DNA from 4 places in the Rhizobium sp. TRM96647 genome. Region 1 is predicted to be linked to each of the others. Evidence: predicted binding sites of a transcription regulator. Region 1 holds the regulator's gene; each other region holds the start of a gene.
The links. The regulator LexA, encoded in region 1, represses DNA repair genes until DNA is damaged. The targets are predictions, from matches to a motif close to TGTTCNNNNTGTGTTCNG.
Positions count from the first base shown of each region.

Region 1 (3,773 bases):
GACGCGGGCATAGCTCGGCAGCGGGAAGGTCGGATGGGCGGCGGAGAGATGGTACTTGTCGTAGATTTCGCCATTGGCCGTCTTGCGGCCGTGGAAGGCAGAGCCATACCAGGAGGCGAGCCCGACCTTGTCGTAGTCAGGATCCTCCTGCGGCTTGTACCACTTGCCGCGCACCTTGTAGGGCTTGCCGACCTGATAGCGTCCGCCCCCCTTGGGGACCGCCTGCCCTTCCTGGACGACGCGCGGGCTGGCCTTCACGCCGTATTCGGACTCGGCGAAATATTCCTTGCTCCGACCCGCCTTCTTCGCCGTCTCGCTCGTTGTGTTGCAGCTCGCCAGGCCGGCGCAGACGACCGGAATGGCGACGAGCCGGAAAGCAGTGCGCGCGCCCGCCGAGAAGAAACCGAAATTCATATGTCCCACGCCGCTCGTGTCCCTGACGCCACCGTTCGCGATCGTCTGTCCTGCGATCGCCCCCTCGATAGCGCTCCGTTCAAAACATAATATTAATCATGACCTCAAAATGGCGAAAATGCGGTTCTCCCCGCGCGGAAACGGCGCAACAGAAGAACTAAACTTCCGCATGGTTAATGAAGGGATAATTCAGGGGCGCCCTGCCACCTCTCCTTCCTTCTACTTCATGGCCGGCCGAACCATGCCGGCAAGGTCTTTACGATCCACTTCGAAGTCCCGCGGATAGACGCACCGCTGCCACCCGATATCTGGTTTTCCGGCAACGATCCGAGGATTGTTGATGGCGGAAGGGCAAGCTGCCTATGCCGTTGAATCGCCTCATTGAAGGCCGAACCCATGGGCCGACGGATTCGTCATTGTGGAACCTCGGCAACGGACAGGTGTTCCTGAAGGCCAACCGAGCGACCACGAGAAGGAGGGCGCGTCGATGAGCGCGCCCGAAACAGGAGAAAGCATATGAAAAAGACCTTTGCCATTGCAGTGATGACCACGGCAGTCGCGGCGTCCGGCCTGACGGCCGCCCGTGCCGCCGACATGGTGCCCGCACCGGAAGCGCCTGTGGTCGCCCGCTCGGAGGCGCGCGACGGCGTCCGCATCGGCTATCTCGACTGCCGGATCGGCGGCGGCGCCGGCTATGTGCTCGGCTCCGCCAAGGAAGTCGATTGCGCCTTCGTCACCACGATGGGCAGCGAACCGGTCGATCACTACCAGGGCCAGATCCGCAAGCTCGGCGTCGACCTCGGCTTCACCACGCAGGGCCGCCTCGTCTGGGCGGTGCTCGCGCCGACCGCCGGCTACCACCAGGGCTCGCTCGGCGGCGTCTACCAGGGCGCCACGGCGGAAGCGACCGTCGGCGCCGGCGTCGGCGCCAACATCCTCGTCGGCGGCACCTCCGGCTCCATCCACCTGCAGACCGTCAGCCTGACCGGCCAGATCGGCCTCAACATCGCAGCGACCGGCACGTCGATGACGCTGAACTCGGTCAACTGACACCCATGTTCCCGGGCGCCCTGCCATCCCGGCGGGGCGTCTACCTCCGCCTCGCGCCTCGCTATTCAGCCATCAGGGAAGCCCGGACGTTTGCGCCACAGACGTTCCGAGATGAAGACTGAAGAGCAAGCGGGAGACAAGGAATGAATTTTGCGGCAGATGGCGGAAGAGGTGGGATTCGAACCCACGGTACGGTTTCCCGCACGCCGGTTTTCAAGACCGGTTCCTTAAACCACTCGGACACTCTTCCAACAAGCTGCGCAACCATATCCTGCTGCATCAGCCGTCTTGTGCACCCGCGCCGGGGCACGGCGCTTTATAGCCGTTCATGGCAGGCCGTCAACGTGTTCAGTCGCATCCGGCACAGGTCAACCCGTGCCCTTGGCAGCCCACATTCATTGCCGACCTTCACGGAATTTTAGCCACTTGCGGAACACAAATGGAACAGATAGTGTTTGTTCCGTATTTGTTTCACGATTCTGGGTGACGAGCCATGCTGACCCGCAAGCAACAGGAACTGCTTCTGTTCATCCACGAGCGGATGAAGGAAACGGGGATACCGCCGTCATTCGACGAGATGAAGGATGCGCTCGACCTGGCGTCGAAATCCGGCATCCATCGGCTCATCACCGCGCTCGAGGAGCGCGGCTTCATCCGCAGGCTGCCCAATCGCGCCCGCGCGCTCGAGGTCATCAAGCTGCCGGAGGCCTATTCGCCGAGCCTCAAGGCGCGGCGCGGCTTCTCGCCATCGGTGATCGAGGGCAGCCTCGGCAAGGAAAAGCCTGCGCCGGAACGGCCGCAGGCTCCGGCGTCCGAGAGCTCGGTCGCCGTGCCGGTGATGGGCCGGATCGCTGCCGGCGTGCCGATTTCCGCCATCCAGAACAACACCCACGATATCTCCGTGCCGGCGGAAATGCTGGGCGGCGGCGAGCACTATGCGCTGGAGGTCAGGGGTGATTCGATGATCGAGGCGGGCATTCTCGACGGCGACACGGTGATCATCCGCAATGCCGGGACGGCCAACCCCGGCGACATTGTCGTGGCCCTCGTCGACGACGAGGAGGCAACGCTGAAGCGCTTCCGCCGCAAGGGCGCCTCGATCGCGCTGGAGGCTGCCAACCCGGCCTACGAGACCCGGATTTTCGGCCCCGACCGCGTCAAGATCCAGGGCAAGCTGGTCGGGCTCATTCGTCGCTATCATTGAGCTTCGGCATCGTCTTCCGGATCCTGGAAGCGGTCATCCCGGAAACTGTCTGTGCGCCAGTCGTAGAGGCGATGCCGGTTCCAGGGGCGATGAAGCTGGACGACCGCCTGCGTTGTGATGATGCCGTGCCCTGTCGCGACGGTATCGTTTGCCGGTGCCATCTCCAGGGCGCCGGTGAGGCGAAGGCTGTGTGCACTGATCAACCGGGCTCCGCTGGCGCAGCCGCCCTCGCGGCGATGGCGGGGGGCGACGACGATATCGGCACTGTCGCACGCGGCTCCCAGATGGGCCGGATCCTCCAGCCAGACCACCCGCCAGTCCGCAGCGGTGACGCCGACGCACCACGCCTGCCGGCGGCAGGCGAATCGCTTCTGCCGGGCGGCCAGGGTGAAGTCCGCGGCGAGTGCTTCCTTCGCGGCGCCGGTGTTGACATGATACGTCCCGGTTCCCTGCGAGACGGAAGATAAGACCGGACGGGGCAGCGCTGCATGCGACGGGGCCGCTTGTCCGTCACCCGCACGCCCGGCCGTGCCCCTTCGCCGTTCGGTCGTTGACCGCGCCGGGCTTCCCCGATCGCTCTCCCCGCCGCCCAGCATCAACGGCGCCATATGGTCCTCGAAGCGCAGGGCATAGCGCCACTGGTCGTAGATAAAACCGGGCGGCCGCCTGCGATTGGTGGCGGCCGTGCGACCGTCGACGAGCGCCACCAGCGCGCCGTCTTCGGAGACCAGCAACTGCGGTGCGGGCCGTGCCGGCGCAAGGGCCGCCACGGCGACGCCGGCGGCAAGGGGCAGGACGGCGAGCGCGGCGAGCCGCGTCCTGAACAGGCAGGCGAGCCCTCCGCCCGCAGCCAGAAGCGCGAAGGCAAGCGGCGAAAGGCGGCCGGTGACGATCTCGCCGCCCCATCCCGAGACCCAGTTCGCCATGACGATCATGGCTTCGATGCCTTTGCACATGATCGTCAGCGCAAGCCCTTCGAGCCCCAGCGGCATCAGCAGCATGGCGATCACCCCCATCGGCATGACGACAAAGGAGATGACCGGCATGGCCAGGAGATTGCCGGCAAGGCCGTAGGCCGGGATCCGGTGGAAATGGCCGAGGGAAT
Region 1 covers NZ_JAOXHF010000007.1:300,465-304,237, reverse strand. Annotated here, with positions in the region: gene OCK02_RS15610 (septal ring lytic transglycosylase RlpA family protein) at 1-414, opposite strand, end outside; gene OCK02_RS15605 (DUF992 domain-containing protein) at 931-1,464, shown strand; tRNA gene OCK02_RS15600 (tRNA-Ser) at 1,625-1,714, opposite strand; gene lexA (transcriptional repressor LexA) at 1,958-2,668, shown strand; gene OCK02_RS15590 (ComEC/Rec2 family competence protein) at 2,662-3,773, opposite strand, start outside.

Region 2 (3,773 bases), on a different contig from region 1:
AGAAAGCGCGAGGGGATGGTCGACTGCCAGAGGCCGTGGATGCGGCGGTTGGAGACGAACCAGATGTGGCAGTTGCGCTTGGCGCGGGTGAGGCCGACATAGGCGAGGCGGCGCTCCTCCTCCAGCCCCGAGCGGCCGCCTTCGTCGAGGGCGCGCTGGTGCGGGAACAGGCCTTCCTCCCAGCCGGGCAGGAACACGGTCTCGAATTCCAGCCCCTTGGCCGAGTGCAGCGTCATGATCGAGACGGCGTCGAGGTCCTCGTTCTGCTCGGCATCCATGACAAGCGAGACGTGCTCGAGGAAGCCGCGCATGCTTTCGAACTGCTCCATCGAGCGGATCAGTTCCTTCAGGTTCTCCAGTCGTCCGGGGGCTTCCGCCGACTTGTCGTTCTGCCACATCGCCGTGTAGCCGCTCTCGTCGAGGATCTGCTCGGCAAGCTCGGTGTGCGGGGTGTTCTCCAGCAGTTCGGACCAGCGCTTGAAGTCGGCGACGACGTCGAACAGCGCCTTGCGCGCCTTCGGCTTCAGCTCGTCGGTCTCGACGATGTCGCTTGCGGCCGCCAGCATCGGGATGTCGCGGGCGCGGGCATAGTCGTGCAGGTTGCGGACGGTGGTGTCGCCGAGGCCGCGCTTCGGCGTGTTGACGATGCGCTCGAAGGCGAGGTCGTCGGCCGACTGGCAGACGAGGCGGAAATAGGCCATGGCGTCGCGGATCTCGAGCCGCTCGTAGAAGCGCGGGCCGCCGATGACGCGGTAGTTGAGGCCGAGGGTGACGAAACGGTCTTCGAATTCGCGCATCTGAAAGGAGGCGCGCACGAGGATCGCCATGTCGTTGAGGTTGTGGCGCCTGCCGTTCCTGTCCGGCCGCTGCAGGCTCTCGATCGTCTCGCCGACGGCGCGGGCTTCCTCCTCCGAATCCCAGGCGGCATGGACGACGACCTTGCCGTCTTCCGGATCGTGGCGGTCGGTGAACAGCGTCTTGCCGAGCCGGCCCTCGTTGTGCGCGATCAGGTGGCCGGCGGCCCCCAGGATATGGGCGGTGGAGCGGTAGTTCCGCTCCAGCTTGATGACCTTGGCGCCGGGGAAATCCTTCTCGAAGCGGAGGATGTTGTCCACCTCGGCGCCGCGCCAGCCGTAGATCGACTGGTCGTCGTCGCCGACGCAGCAGATGTTTATCTGCTGCTTTTCGTTTGCGCTCACGCTGTCGCCGCTGCGCGGCTCGCTCCGCGGGGACGCGCCATCAGGCGCGACGGCCGCTTGGCCTTGCCGTCCTTCGGACGGATAGGCGCCTACTTCATCCCATGGCCCGGAACTCGGCGCGGCCTGTCCCTCCCCCTCGTGGGGAGGGGGTGGGGAGGGGTTTTTCCTCGCGGATGACCGTTGCGCCAGCAACCGCAGCCACATGTACTGGGCAGTGTTGGTGTCCTGGTATTCGTCGACGAGGATGTAGCGGAACTTCTGGTGATAGTCCTTCAGGATATCGGGATTGGTGCGCAGGATGCGGATCGGGTGCAGCAGCAGGTCGCCGAAGTCGCAGGCGTTCAGCGTCTTCAGACGGTTCTGGTAGGCGGCGTAGAGTTCGCGGCCCTTGCCGTTGGCGAAGGCGCGGGCGTCGCCTTCGGGGATCTGCGCGGGATCGAGGCCCTTGTTCTTCCAGGTGTCGATCATGCCGGCGAACTGCTTGGCCGGCCAGCGCTTGTCGTCAAGCCCCTCGGCCTGGATGATCTGCTTGATCAGGCGGACGACGTCGTCGGTGTCGAGGATGGTGAAGTCCGACCGCAGCCCGGCCAGTTCGGCATGACGGCGCAAGAGCTTGACGCCGATCGAGTGGAAGGTGCCGAGCCAGGGCATGCCCTCGACGGCGCCGCCGACGAGCAGGCCGATGCGCTCCTTCATCTCGCGGGCGGCCTTGTTGGTGAAGGTGACGGCGAGGATCTGCGAAGGATAGGCGCGGCCGGTCGCCAAAATATGGGCGATGCGGGTCGTCAGCACGCGGGTCTTGCCGGTGCCGGCGCCGGCGAGGACGAGCACCGGGCCGTCCAGCGTCTCGACCGCCTCGCGCTGCTCCGGGTTCAGGCCGGAGAGGTAGTCGGGCACGCGGTGCTGGTCGCGAGCGGCCATGGCGCGCGCGGCGATGCCGCCGCCTGCGGGACTGCCGCCCGGGGTCCTGTTGCCGGAACCGGGTGTCGGGGCAGGGGTCTTCTTCAGCGCCGGATCGTCGTCGTCGAAGAAGGGAATGTCGTCGTAACCGCTCATCATGCGGCCCAATGTAGTGATTCGGGACCGAAAGGCCAGTTGCGCGTTCCTCTTTTATTCCGGTCGCCGCGGCTTGCGGGGCGACCGGATCGGAGGAAAACGGGCCGCCTACTGGTAGACGACGATCGGTGCGTGGTACTTCACACGGCCATAGAGGTCGATGACGTCCTGATTCATCAGGCGAACGCAGCCTGAGGAGACCGCCTTGCCGATCGAGCGCCATTCCCGGGTGCCGTGCAGGCGGTAGAGCGTGTCCTGGCCGTTCTGGAAAATGTAGAGCGCACGCGCACCGAGCGGGTTCTTCAGGCCCGGCTCCATGCCGCCGTTCTCGATGGAGTATCTCGCCAGTTCCGGCTGCCGGGCGATCATCTCGTTCGGCGGCTTCCAGCGCGGCCAGGGCTGGCGCCAGTGGATGATGCCCTGGCCCTGCCAGGCGAAGCCTTCGCGGCCGATGCCGACGCCGTAGCGCATCGCCGTGCCGCCGGGTTCGACCACGTAGAGGAAGCGATTGGGCGTGTCGACGACGACGGTGCCTGCCGGCTCGCCGGTCGGGTCGATCACACGCTGGCGGTAGAATTTCGGGTCGATCTCCTGAAAGGGAACCGCGGGGATCAGGAAGCCGCCGTCCTCGACCGGGCCGTACATGACCTGCAATTCCGCATCGCTCGGCGGGATGATGGGGCGGCGGGGGGCGACCGGGACGGGCGCGTTGCGGGCGGGCAGGGAGGTGGAGCAGCTTGCCAGCGCCATCGAGGCTGCTGTCAGCAGGAACGATCTCCGGGAGGTGAACGTCATTTTAGTGCAGGTCTTTCAAGGGATGGTTGGCGTGAGGTCGGAAATCCGTAACGGGATTGTCTGCGCGAACGCAAGACGGGACTGCGATCACATCTTTGTCACGGCGAACGCCGCTGCATCAAGGGAAGCAGCCCGCCAAAACCGGCTGGCGGCGCATGTCCGCGCGCCGGTGGTGCGCTTCGGCAACGCTGTTACCAGGATCCGGCCCCGCGACTAGTTGCGGTCTGCGTCGAAGGCGGGGTCGACGGGGACCTGCAGGGCGGTCGCGAGCTGGTTGGTCCTTGCTGCCAGCGAGATGATCGAGAGAAGCTCGGCGTGCTGGGCCTCGTCCATGCCTTTGGCCTTCGCCGCCGCCGTGTGGGAATGGACGCAGTAGCTGCATCCGTTCGTGGCCGAGACGGCGATGTAGAGCATCTCCTTGACCAGCGGATCGAGCACTGAAGGCGTTGCCATGACGGCCTTGACGTCGCGCCATGTGCTTTCGAGCAGTGCCGGGTCGAAGGCGAGATAGCGCCACATGTTGTTGATGAAGTCGGATTTGCGCGTGGCGCGGATGTCGTCGAAGACGGCCTTGACGCGCGGATCGGCTTCAAGGTCGGCTGCGGGCTTGACGGTGCTCATGGCGTCGCTTCCTTTCGATGCGGGCTTTTCATGCGGATCGGACCGGCGGCGGTGGCCGCCGATCCGGACCAGACCTCAGACAAGGGCGATCACGCGGGACGG
Region 2 covers NZ_JAOXHF010000005.1:228,783-232,555, forward strand. Annotated here, with positions in the region: gene OCK02_RS11640 (ATP-dependent helicase) at 1-2,258, opposite strand, end outside; gene OCK02_RS11645 (L,D-transpeptidase) at 2,364-3,050, opposite strand; gene OCK02_RS11650 (carboxymuconolactone decarboxylase family protein) at 3,264-3,671, opposite strand; gene OCK02_RS11655 (cyclase family protein) at 3,747-3,773, opposite strand, start outside.
Region 2: the regulator LexA is predicted to act here: its motif matches at 2,300-2,317, upstream of OCK02_RS11640 (ATP-dependent helicase).

Region 3 (3,773 bases), on a different contig from region 1:
CGGCGGGTGAGGTCGAACAGCGTGCCGCGCCAGAGCACGATTGGCACCAGCGTCAGCGTCTGGAACAGGAAGCGGCAGAGCGTGATCACCGTGGCGGGGACGTCGACCACCGCCAGCTTGGAGAAGATGTCGATCACCGGCGCGATCAGTACGGAGACGACCATCAGCGCCAGGCCGATGCCGACTTCGTTGCGGGGGGCGATTTTCGGCGATGCCGGATGGGTGGTCATGTCTTCGTTACCGGTTCTGGCGCGCGACCCTCTGGCACCAGCGGCAGAAGTCCTCGAGGGGACCTTCGCGCAGGTCCCGCCGCTCCAGCAGGGTTTCATGGCGCAGACCGCGATAGACGACGCCGGTCACGTCGGCAAGGCCTCTCTTCTTCAGCCGCTTGGCCATCCAGGTGACGGCGCGGCCGAAATCCGTCGCCGGGTCCTCGTCGCCGCCGACGAGATGGACGGGCAGGGCGCGGGGCAGGCGGTCGATGCGCGCGGGCGATGCGGCCTCGTAGGTCATGGCGAAGATGTCGCGCCAGAGCGAGACGCTGGCGTCGAAGCCGCACAGCGGGTCGGCGACGTAGCGCGCCACCTCGGTCTCGTCATGCGACAGCCAGTCGAAGTCCGTCCGCCGGTCCGGGATCGTCTTCGACCAGGCGCCGAAGGTGAGTTGCGGCAGCAGCGTGCTCGGCACGTCGGATCCCTTCAGCATGCGCTCGGCGCGCAGGATCGCCTGTGCGGCGCGGCCGGCCAGCCCGGGGGCGAGGTTGGAATTCCAGACCGCCAGCGCATCGATCTTGCCGGGGTGGGCCTCGGCGAAGGACAGCGCGAGGAGCCCGCCCATCGAATGGCCGAACTGGATGACCGGCAGGCCGGGGTGGCGGCCGGCGGCCATTTCGCGAACGGCCAGCATGTCCTCCACCGCGATCCGGTGGCCGTCGCGCCCGGCGAAGCGGCCAAGCGGCGCGTCGGGCGCTGTCGTCCGGCCATGGCCGCGATGGTCGTGTGCATAGACGTGGAAGCCTGCCGCCGCGAGGTGTTCGGCGACGGCGCCGTATCGCCCGGAATGTTCGGCCAGGCCGTGGCTGACCAGCACGATGCCCACAGGCGCGATGGAGGCCGCCGCGTGGCGCAGGGCGAGGCGGGCGCCGGTCGGGCTCTGGAGCGGCGGCATCTCGGAAAACATCGTGGGCGGGTCTCCGGCGGATCGGGCGTCGACGGCCATGAAATCGATTTCTCTTGGAAAAGCAATCACATCGCCGGGAGAGGCCATCTGGCAAAGAGCGATCGGGAAAGTCTGTAAAATTCCAGGTTGCATTTTTCGCGCTTGTGTTGATTAATGTTTCTGTTTTGTTCTTGTTGGGGAGTGTCGCCATGATGTCGAGACTTGCATGCCATCTCGCCGCCTTCGCGCTTGTCGTTGGAGCCTTCGTATCGTCGGCGCTTGCTGTGACGCTGCCGGAGCAGCCCGCGAGCGAGACCAGCGGGGACGGGACGACGCGCCATGTCCTGGCGCTGACGTGGCAGCCGGGGTTCTGCCTCACCCGGCCCACGCTGGCCGAATGCGCCCCGGAAGGGCAGGGAGCGGTGTCGGCAAAGCTGAGTCTGCACGGGCTGTGGCAGGTGCGCAAGAGCTACTGCGGCATCGATGCGGAGCTGAAGCGACGCGACCGTTCCGGGCGATGGAGCGACCTGCCGGAACTTGTCCTCGCCGAGCGGACGGCGAAGCGGCTGTCCGTGGCCATGCCCGGTACGGCCTCCGGTCTCGACCGCCACCAGTGGCTGATGAACGGCACCTGCCACGCGGCCACTGCGGAGGACTATTATGGCCGCTCGCTCGACTTTCTGGACACGGTCAACGGGTCGGCCGTCGGCGCGTTCTTCGCGGCGCATGCGGGCGAGACGGTGACGATGGCCGCCGTCGCCGCCGTCTTCGACAGCGCCTTCGGCAGGGGCGCGGGCGAGCGGATCCGCCTGCGATGCCGGCCCGTCGACGGCCAGGCCGTCGTGACCGGATTGACGATCGGGCTCTCGGCGGCGGACGGCGACCTGCGTTCGCTGATCCAGGGCGCTTCGGTCACGAAATCGGAGTGCGACGCGGGCCTGCTGGCGCCGGCCGATGCCCGATGAACCGCAGGTCAGGCGGCGGGAGACACCCGCCGGGGCTTCCCCGGCGCCCGTTCCTGTCGGTACGCCCCGTTCCGGCGCCGGGCTGTCTCGGCTGCGGCCCGGCCGGTTGCGTTCGACAAGGCGGATGGCCGGTCCGGCAAAGACGGGCAAATCGGCTCGCAGGCGCGGTCGCCGCATTGCCGCTGGCGGGGAATTCGCCTACATAGCGGGCAAATTTCTTCCGATGCGGAGTACACGCGGTATGGCACGTCAGTTCATCTATCACATGTCGGGGCTCAACAAGGCCTATGGCAACAAGAAGATCCTCGAAAACATCCACCTGTCCTTCTATCCGGACGCCAAGATCGGCATCCTCGGTCCGAACGGCGCGGGCAAGTCGACCGTGCTGAAGATCATGGCCGGCCTGGACAAGGAATGGACGGGCGAGGCCTGGCTCGCCGACGGCGCGAGCCTCGGCTACCTGCCGCAGGAGCCGCAGCTCGACGCGTCGAAGACCGTCATGGAGAACGTGATGGAAGGGGTGGCCGACAAGAAGGCGATCCTCGACCGCTACAACGAACTGATGATGAACTATTCAGACGAAACGGCCGAAGAGGGCGCCAAGCTGCAGGACATCATCGACAGCCAGAACCTCTGGGACCTCGAGAGCCAGGTGGAGATGGCGATGGACGCGCTGCGCTGCCCGCCGGGCGACGCGGCAGTGGACAACCTCTCGGGCGGCGAGAAGCGCCGCGTCGCGCTCTGCCAGCTTCTGCTGCGCCAGCCCGACCTCCTGCTCCTCGACGAACCGACCAACCATCTCGACGCCGAGACGATCGCCTGGCTGGAAAAGCACTTGCGCGAATATCCGGGCGCGATCCTGATGGTCACCCACGACCGCTACTTCCTCGACAACGTCACCGGCTGGATCCTCGAGCTCGACCGCGGCCGCGGCATCCCCTACGAGGGCAACTATTCCGCCTATCTGCAGGCCAAGGCCAAGCGCATGGCGCAGGAGGAGCGCGAGGAAGGCGCCCGCCAGAAGGCCCTGTCGCGCGAACAGGAATGGATCGCGTCCTCGCCGAAGGCCCGCCAGGCCAAGTCGAAGGCGCGTATCCGCGCCTATGACGAACTGGTGGCGGCTGCCGAGAACCGTCGTCCCGGCGAGGCGCAGATCATCATCCCGGTCGGCGAGCGCCTCGGCCAGGTGGTCATCGAGGCGGAGAACCTGACGAAGTCCTATGGCGACCGGGTGCTGTTCGAGAACCTCACCTTCAAGCTGCCGCCGGGCGGGATCGTCGGCGTCATCGGCCCGAACGGCGCCGGCAAGTCGACGCTGTTCAAGCTGATCACCGGGCAGGAGACGCCAGACAGCGGCGACATCCGCGTCGGCGAGACGGTCGATCTCGGCTATGTCGACCAGAGCCGCGATTCACTCGCCGGCGACAAGACCGTGTGGGAGGAGATCTCCGGCGGCAACGACGTGATCAAGCTCGGCAAGTACGAGATGAATTCGCGCGCCTATTGCGGCGCCTTCAACTTCAAGGGCGGCGACCAGCAGCAGAAGGTCGGCACGCTGTCCGGCGGCCAGCGCAACCGCGTGCATCTCGCCAAGATGCTGAAGGCCGGCGGCAACGTCATCCTGCTCGACGAACCGACCAACGACCTCGA
Region 3 covers NZ_JAOXHF010000005.1:150,402-154,174, forward strand. Annotated here, with positions in the region: gene OCK02_RS11280 (DMT family transporter) at 1-230, opposite strand, end outside; gene OCK02_RS11285 (alpha/beta fold hydrolase) at 238-1,179, opposite strand; gene OCK02_RS11290 (ribonuclease T2 family protein) at 1,371-2,123, shown strand; gene ettA (energy-dependent translational throttle protein EttA) at 2,365-3,773, shown strand, end outside.
Region 3: the regulator LexA is predicted to act here: its motif matches at 1,334-1,351, upstream of OCK02_RS11290 (ribonuclease T2 family protein).

Region 4 (3,773 bases), 240 kb from region 1:
TGTCGTAATTGTCGTGCTTGCCCTGCAGCAGGGCCGCGATCCGCTCCAGCCCCATGCCGGTGTCGATCGACGGCCGCGGCAGGTCGATCCGTTCCTCCTTCGTCAGTTGCTCGAACTGCATGAAGACGAGGTTCCAGATCTCGATGAAGCGGTCGCCGTCCTCTTCCGGCGAACCGGGCGGGCCGCCCCAGATATGGTCGCCGTGGTCGTAGAATATCTCCGAACACGGGCCACACGGGCCGGTATCGCCCATCGCCCAGAAATTGTCGCTGGTGGCGATGCGGATGATGCGGCTGTCGGGCAGGCCGGCGATCTTCTTCCACAGGTCGAACGCCTGGTCGTCGGTATGGTAGACGGTGACCAGCAGCCGATCCTTGTCGATGCCGAATTCCTTGGTGATCAGCCCCCAGGCGAGCTCGATCGCGCGCTCCTTGAAATAGTCGCCGAACGAGAAGTTGCCGAGCATCTCGAAGAAGGTGTGATGGCGGGCGGTATAGCCGACATTGTCGAGGTCGTTGTGCTTGCCGCCGGCGCGCACGCATTTCTGCGCGCTCGCCGCCGTCGAATAGGGACGCTGCTCGAGCCCGGTGAAGACGTTCTTGAACTGCACCATGCCGGCATTGGTGAACATCAGCGTCGGATCGTTGCGCGGCACCAGCGGGCTGGACGAAACGACTTCGTGTCCGTTCTTGCGGAAATAGTCGAGAAAGGCCGACCGGATCTCATTCACGCCGCTCATCTTGCGTCCTATCATACTTGCAGGCGTTAGGGCCGCGCGCCCCGCCATAAACCACACTTCGACGGGTTCGCCGCCGGTCCGGGCCCTTGTCCGGCACCGGCATCCGCGTCATCGGTCCCGTCGCCGCGGCACTGCCGCGTCCTCCGGTCCCCTTGTCCCTGGACACCCTGCCCCTGGACACCGGCCCCCGGTCATCCGGCTCCCCGGTCCCGAACCGCCGACGGACGACGTCGCGGTCGATCGCCGGCCGGCCCACCGTGTTCGCACGCCGCCTCACCCACAATCGGCCTCGGCGGCCCTGCCCCGGACCTTGGAAAACTGATGGCTTTTATCGCCCGCCTTCTCCCCTGTCCAGACGAGAAAGCCGGCCTTCGCGCGCGCGAAGGCCGGCTTTCGAATGGAAATCGGAAAAGCCTGCGCCGATCACATCTCGGCGGCGCTGTCGCCGTCGTCATCCTCGGGCTTGCCGTCAAGCAGTTTGTCGGCGATGAGCCCGGCATTCTGCCTCAGCGCCATCTCGATCTCACGTGCGGCATCGGGATTGTCGCGCAGGAACTGCTTGGCATTCTCGCGGCCTTGGCCGAGGCGCTGGCTGTTGTAGGAGAACCAGGAACCGGATTTCTCGACGATGCCGGCCTTGACGCCGAGGTCGATCAGTTCGCCGGTCTTGGAGACGCCCTCGCCATACATGATGTCGAACTCGACCTCCTTGAAGGGCGGCGCCATCTTGTTCTTGACGACCTTGATCTTCGTCTGGTTGCCGATCACCTCGTCGCGCTCCTTGACCGCGCCGATGCGGCGGATGTCGAGGCGGACGGAGGCGTAGAACTTCAGCGCGTTGCCGCCGGTCGTCGTTTCCGGCGAGCCGAACATGACGCCGATCTTCATGCGGATCTGGTTGATGAAGACGACCATGGTGTTCGAGCGCGAGATCGAGGCGGTCAGCTTGCGCAGCGCCTGGCTCATCAGGCGGGCCTGCAGGCCGGGAAGGCTGTCACCCATCTCGCCCTCGATTTCGGCGCGCGGCGTCAGGGCTGCGACCGAATCGATCACCAGCACGTCGATCGCCCCGGAACGCACCAACGCATCGGTGATCTCCAGCGCCTGCTCGCCATTGTCCGGCTGCGAGATCAGGAGGTTTTCCAGGTCGACGCCCAGCTTGCGGGCATAGACCGGATCGAGCGCGTGCTCGGCGTCGACGAAACCGCAGATGCCGCCCTTCTTCTGGGCTTCCGCGATTGTCTGCAGCGCCAGCGTCGTCTTGCCCGAGCTTTCCGGACCGTAGATCTCGATGATTCGTCCCTTCGGCAGGCCGCCGATTCCGAGCGCGATGTCGAGGCCGAGCGAACCGGTCGGGATAGTCTCGATCTCGACGACGCTGTCCTTCGAGCCGAGCTTCATGATCGAGCCCTTGCCGAACGACCTCTCGATCTGAGAAAGTGCCGCTTCGAGTGCCTTGCTTTTGTCCACCGATTTGTCCTCTACGAGCCGCAAAGAGTTTTGTGCCATTTGCTCCACCTTTAGGTTATTGGGGCCAGACAGGCAATGAAGCTGCCGATGGAAGCTATGTACACTTTTTGTTCTCTTTTGGCAACAGCACACCATGCAATTGAATAGTTTCGATATTCGAGGGCGTGTTCCGTTTTCGTTTCCGCGATCCCTTGCGACATTGTATCACCATGTCGCCCGCCGTTGCGACGGCAATCGCACAGCGAATCGGACCGCAGGGAGGCAGGCACGATGACGGCAAGCAGGATCCTCGCGCTCGGCGGCGCCCATGTCGATCGGCGCGGCCGCATCCATGCCGAGACGGCGCCCGGCGCCAGCAATCCGGGCAGCTGGTTCGTCGAGGCCGGCGGCGGCGCCTTCAACGCGGCGCGCAACCTTGCCCGGCTCGGCCATGCGGTGCGCCTGATCTCCCCGCGGGGCGGTGATCCGGACGGCGAGATCGTCGCCGCCGCGGCCTGGAAGGCCGGCGTCGAGGACACGCCCTTCACCTTCCTCGACCGGACCACGCCGAGCTACACGGCGATCATCGAGCGCGACGGCAACCTGGTGATCGCGCTCGCCGACATGGAGCTCTACCGCCTGTTCTCCCCCCGCCGCATCCAGCAGCGCGCGGTCCGCGAGGCGTTTGCGGCGACGGATGCCGTCATCACCGACGCCAATCTGCCGGCCGAGACGGTCGCAGCGATTGCCGACGCGGCGCGCAGCAGCGCCAGGCCGGCCTTCGGCATCGCCATTTCGCCGGCCAAGGTGGTGCGCTTCAAGGAATGCCTGCCGAACCTGTCGGGCCTGTTCATGAACGAGGCGGAAGCGCGCGCGCTGGTCCGCTCTGAGCCCGACGATCCGCGGCGCTGGCCGGACCTGCTGCGCGCGGCAGGCCTCGCCCGCGGCGTCGTCACCCGCGGCCGGCACGCCGCCATCGCCTTCGACGAGACGGGGATCGCCATGCTGACCCCGCCCTTGCTGGAGGTTCTGGGCGACGTCACCGGGGCCGGCGACGCGCTCGCTTCGGGCTTCATCTCCGCGCAGCTTGCCGGCCGGCCGCTCGGCGAAGCGCTGCGCCAGGGGGCGGCAGCCGCCCTGATCGCCGTTCGCTCGCCGCTGGCGGTGGCCGAGGAGCTCGAACCGGACCTGCTCGCACGTGTCATGGGACTTGTCCCGGACGCCGAAATGCTGTCATGACACCGGTGCGGGCGGCAAGCGACCGCCCGCACCACCAGCCGACACCTTCCGAGGATCAGAAGATGACCAGATCAGCCCCTCTCCTGCCGATTGCCTATTCCGACGAGGTCACGGCCGCAAAAGAGCGCGGCGCGCCGCTCGTGGCGCTGGAATCGACCATCATCACCCACGGCATGCCCTATCCGGGCAACCTGGAAATGGCCCGCAGCGTCGAGCGGATCATCCGCGAGGAAGGCGCCGTCCCGGCCACGATCGCGGTGATCGAGGGCGTGCTGCATGTCGGCCTCGACGATGCCGAACTCGAGGCGCTAGCACAGACGTCCGGCGCGATGAAGCTGTCGCGCGC
Region 4 covers NZ_JAOXHF010000007.1:57,101-60,873, reverse strand. Annotated here, with positions in the region: gene alaS (alanine--tRNA ligase) at 1-739, opposite strand, end outside; gene recA (recombinase RecA) at 1,163-2,248, opposite strand; gene OCK02_RS14400 (carbohydrate kinase family protein) at 2,480-3,427, shown strand; gene OCK02_RS14395 (pseudouridine-5'-phosphate glycosidase) at 3,490-3,773, shown strand, end outside.
Region 4: the regulator LexA is predicted to act here: its motif matches at 2,307-2,324, upstream of recA (recombinase RecA).